Regions from separate parts of the Pseudoalteromonas sp. BSi20480 genome, predicted to be linked through region 1. Evidence: riboswitches for the same ligand, from Rfam matches in the RefSeq annotation. Region 1 holds a riboswitch; the other holds the start of a gene.

What was found. Region 1 has a riboswitch for cobalamin ahead of P20480_RS10910 (ABC transporter ATP-binding protein). Riboswitches for the same ligand answer to the same signal wherever they lie in the genome.
Region 2: it holds a riboswitch for cobalamin, as region 1 does, so the genes downstream of both, P20480_RS09895 (TonB-dependent receptor domain-containing protein) here and P20480_RS10910 (ABC transporter ATP-binding protein) in region 1, are expected to answer to the same signal.

Annotation. Positions count from the first base shown of each region.
Region 1 covers NZ_BADX01000071.1:25,291-27,696, forward strand. The annotation lists gene P20480_RS10915 (porin) at 4-936, shown strand; cobalamin riboswitch at 984-1,122, shown strand; gene P20480_RS10910 (ABC transporter ATP-binding protein) at 1,199-1,999, shown strand; gene P20480_RS10905 (FecCD family ABC transporter permease) at 2,001-2,406, shown strand, end outside.
Region 2 covers NZ_BADX01000076.1:26,119-28,524, reverse strand. The annotation lists partial or broken gene P20480_RS18040 (VanZ family protein) at 1-248, opposite strand, end outside; gene P20480_RS09885 (YajQ family cyclic di-GMP-binding protein) at 401-883, shown strand; cobalamin riboswitch at 1,061-1,224, shown strand; gene P20480_RS09895 (TonB-dependent receptor domain-containing protein) at 1,258-2,406, shown strand, end outside.

The sequences.
Region 1 (2,406 bases):
AACATGAAATTTGTAAAATCGAGCTTATGCTTAGCACTATTAAGTGGTTTATCTTTTAATGCACTTGCCGATGTAGACATTTACGGTAAAGCGAATGTAACAGTGCAATCATCTGATGACGGCGAAGGATCTTTTACTGAGATAAAAAGTAATGCATCTCGTCTTGGTGTTAAAGGTTCTGAAAAAATAAATGATAGTTTAGAAGCGGTATATAAGTTTGAGTTTCAAGTTGATGTGTCTGATGCTGATTCAAAAGGCGATAACGACGACAATATTTCTGCGCGTAACCAATACGTTGGTTTAAAAGGTGCGTTTGGCCAAGTGGTTATTGGTCGTAACGATACTGCGCTTAAACAATCTCAAGGTAAGTTAGACTTGTTTAACGACCTTGAAGGCGATATTAAAAATGTATTTAAAGGTGAAAACCGTTTAGGGAATACTGTTAGTTATTCATCAAACTCATACGAAGGTTTTAAAGTACTTGCTACTTTTGTAGCTGAAGATGATGTAGACGCTGATAACGGTTACTCAATGGCGGTTACTTACGGTGACGTGGCACTTAAAAAGAGCGCAGTATATGCCTCTATCGCAGCCGATAGTGAAGTAAATGGCTACGATGTAGTACGCGCGTCAATCCAAGGTAAAGTTGAAGACTTTAAACTCGGTGCTATGTACCAAACTCAAGAAAAAGTAGACGGTTCAGCTGAAGGTGACGGTTACTTATTAAATGCAGCATACAGCATGGGTAAAAACACGTTTAAAGTTCAGTACCAAGCAATGGACTTTGACGATAGCGATGATAAAACAGCTATTTCAGTGGGTGTGGATCACAAGCTTAACAAAAACATTAAAGTATTTGGCTTTTACTCAAGCTTTGATATGGACAACAACGTAGACCAAGATTACTTAGGTTTAGGTATGGAATATAAGTTTTAACGACGAGTTAAAACACTCCCTTTTTAACCGCGCTGTAATTAGCGCGGTTTTTTTTGCTTTAAATTATTTACTTACCCGCCCATAATAGAGCTTCATTTGGAATGAGGTGCAATTCCTCAACTGTTCCCGCAACTGTAATTAGCGCTATGCTTTAAGTCAGATACAAATCAATTTTTAATGAGCGGGCCTACTCATGCTAAATTTAATGTACTCCTTTTTGGTGGTTGCATTACAAGTGGGTACTCGTGTCTAGGACAGAGTATTGCAAACTAAAGCACCATTATTAAACGTTCAAAATCTCTCGTGGGGAATAGCAAATAAACCTATTCTCAAACACATTAATGTGCAAATACCTGAAGGTAAATTTGTGGGCTTAATTGGCCCTAATGGTGCAGGTAAGTCGAGTTTACTGCGTTGTTTATATCGTTTTAATAAGCCTAATGAAGGGGTTATAGAGTTTAATAACCATGATATTTGGCAGCTTAAAAGTGATGAATATGCAAAGTGCGTTGCTGTTGTTTTACAAGAGGCGCCATCGCATTTTAATTTGTCGTTATTTGATGTTGTGGCTCTTGGCCTAACGCCTCATAAATCGTTATTTAGCTCTACATCGCAAAGCGAAAAACAACAAATCACTCTAGCTATAAAAACGGTAGGGCTTGAGCTGCATACAAATCAAAATTTTGAATCGCTCTCTGGGGGCGAAAAGCAGCGGGCACTCATTGCACGTGCTATTGTTCAGCAACCTCAGCTGTTAATTATGGATGAGCCCACTAGCCACCTTGATGTTAAGTACCAAATACAGGTTATGGAGCTGGCAAAGTCTCTTGGTGTTACAGTATTTGCTTCGTTTCATGATCTTAATTTGGCTAGCGCTATGTGTGATGAGCTTGTCGTCATTAAAAATGGAGAAATAACGCATACCGGCTCTCCTGCAGAGGTACTGACTGAGCACATGCTTGATGATGTATTTGGTGTATGCGCTCAGGTTAGTAACCATCCTCAAGAATCTCAATTGGGTAAAGTTACGCCTCATATTACCTACTTTTATGGTTACAAATAATATGTTAGCAATGCATGTACGCCATTCAGTTGCACTGATTATTTGCATTACTATTGCCTTAGTAAGTTTATTTTTAGCATTGAGCTTTGGTGCTGCAGATACCTCAATACAGGATGTATTTAACAGTTTTATTTATTTAAATGATGCTTCATTCACCAGCCGTATTATTTTTGAATTAAGAATGCCCCGTACATTATTGGCGTTTTTAGCAGGTGCCGGGTTAGCTATCGCTGGGCTAATTTTACAAACCGTGACACGTAACCCATTAGCCGATCCTTACTTATTCGGTATATCGTCAGGTGCTTCGTTTGGTGTAGTTGTACTTATGGCATTTGTGGGAATTAGCGCGGGTTTTATGCTTTCGGCCGCAGCCTTGCTTGGTAGCTTATTAGCAATGAGCTTACTTA
Region 2 (2,406 bases), on a different contig from region 1:
CGGTAGGGGAGTGCGTCTTGCATTATTTCAATTGATGCGCCGTAACCGGCCAATAACAAAATTTGTGCGTATAAGGGAAGCTTAAACGCTTTATCCATAATAATAGCAAGCACAAAAAAAATACCCAAAATGGGCTACTTTATCAATGTGTGGAAATAGGTTAGCTGCGCCTTTTATTTCTTTGGCAAATAAAAAGTAAACGCTACGATGCTGAGCAAAAAAACAGCTTGGTAAACACGCCTTGTCACGTAAAATCCTAGAGTCGCTTAAAAAAGAAGCTTAAGTATATCAAACTAAATTAGTATCGCACCTGAACAAGATGCAGAAAAATGTAAAGATTTATAATTTTAGCGTTATAATTGCGCCATAAAATTAAGATTGAATAGTTAGGAGAAAACCAATGCCTTCATTTGATATTGTATCTGAAGTAGAAATGAACGAAGCACAAAATGCGGTAGATAATGCCAACCGTGAACTTGAGACTCGCTTTGACTTTAGAGGTGTTGATGCATCTATTGAGCTAAACGACAAAACAATTAAGCTAAAAGCTGAAGCTGATTCACAGGTTATGCAATTGTTTGATATTTTAGCGGGTAAAGTTTCTAAGCGTGGTATGGATGTAGCGAGCTTAGAGTTACAAGATATTAGCCGTGCAGGTAAAAATGTTTTTCGTAACGTTGCGCTAAAGCAAGGTATTGAAAAAGATGTGGCTAAAAAAGTAGTAAAAGCCATTAAAGATTCTAAAGTAAAAGTGCAAGCGGCTATTCAAGGCGAGGAAGTACGCGTAACGGGTAAAAAGCGTGATGACTTACAAGCTGCTATGCAAGTGGTGCGTACTGCCGATTTAGGTCAGCCATTTCAGTTTAAAAACTTCCGCGATTAATTATAAAAGCCTTTTTGTGCGCTTTATAAATAAAAAGCCAAATAGCCGCGCAGGTTATTTGGCTTTTTTTATAAACGCTACATAGTTTTTGTTTTTAATTGATTCGCTTTTTAGCTGTATAGACGTCCGTTGACATTTTTTATTAAACTCTTCACAATAGCGGCCTATTTTCAAGGTGCTTATTAATCTTTTCAATGGTTTGATTTTTTTAATAAGATAATCGGGAAGTTGGTGCGTTTTCATGATGACTACAATCCCAACACTGCCCCCGCAACGGTAAAGTAATACATAAAGCTATGTATTTACTGAGTCCGGAGACCGGCCTTGATGTAATCTTACTTAGTTCTTTGCGGTGGGCAAAGAAGGGGAAATTCATGTTAAAAAAAACAACTCTTGGCGTTGCAATTACTGCTGCGCTGTCACTATCTGTATCTGCTGCAGAGCAATCAATCGAAACCATTACGGTAACCGCTAATAAGTTTGAACAATCAATTACTAATGTATTAGCGAGTGTAAATGTTATAACTCGTAATGACATTGAAACCAGTAATGTTCGCGACTTACCAACGCTATTAACCACTCAAGTTGGGTTTCAGGTTAACCCTAACGGCGGTTTTGGTCAAAATGCAGGTGTTTCATTGCGCGGTACAGGGTCAGGTGATACGCTCATTTTAATAGACGGTGTACGCACCGGTTCGGCAACGCTTGGTCAAAAAGCATTAAGTAATGTGCCATTAAATAGTATTGAACGCATAGAAATAATTAAAGGTTCACGTGCTGCTATTTATGGCTCTGATGCGTTAGCGGGTGTCATTAATATTATTACTCGGGAGTCAGATAACCTTTCTGTTAGTGCTACGTTTGGATCTGACGCGTACCAAGACTACCAAATTGCTGGTTCTGTAAAAGCAGGCGATGTAAGAACGGCTTTTAATGCAGGATTTGAAAAGACGGACAACTTTGACGTACTTCAAGGTGCAGCACCTGATGAAGACGGTTTTGAAAACAAAAACCTTGGCTTTAAAGTAAACTATACCGACACACATTTCGGTAACTTTAAGTTACTAGGGCAATACAGCGAAGGCTTTGCTGATTACGACAGCCGCTTTAGTCCTGCCGATAGTACGATTGAGCGAGGGGATTTTAAAAATTACCAGCTTTCGGCTGGTTGGAATAAAGACTATAAAAATCAAACTCACAGCCTTGATATAGCATTTGCAACGGATGACTCAGACAATCGTTATGTTGATTTTTCTCAAGGGCCAACAACAAGTACGTTTGTTACTAAGCGCTCACAAATTGACTACAACGGCCAATACCGCTTAAACGACACGTTAAACATTAGTGGTGGTATTAATTGGTACAATGATGACGTATCACAAAGCTCAACCACGTTTGAAGTGCAAGAGCGCGATGTATTAGCTGTATTTGTTGGCGCATATTACGATGCGGATGAGTTGCTTGCCAATTTAACTGTTCGTCAAGATGACGATGAGCAATTTGGTAATGAAACAACGTACACA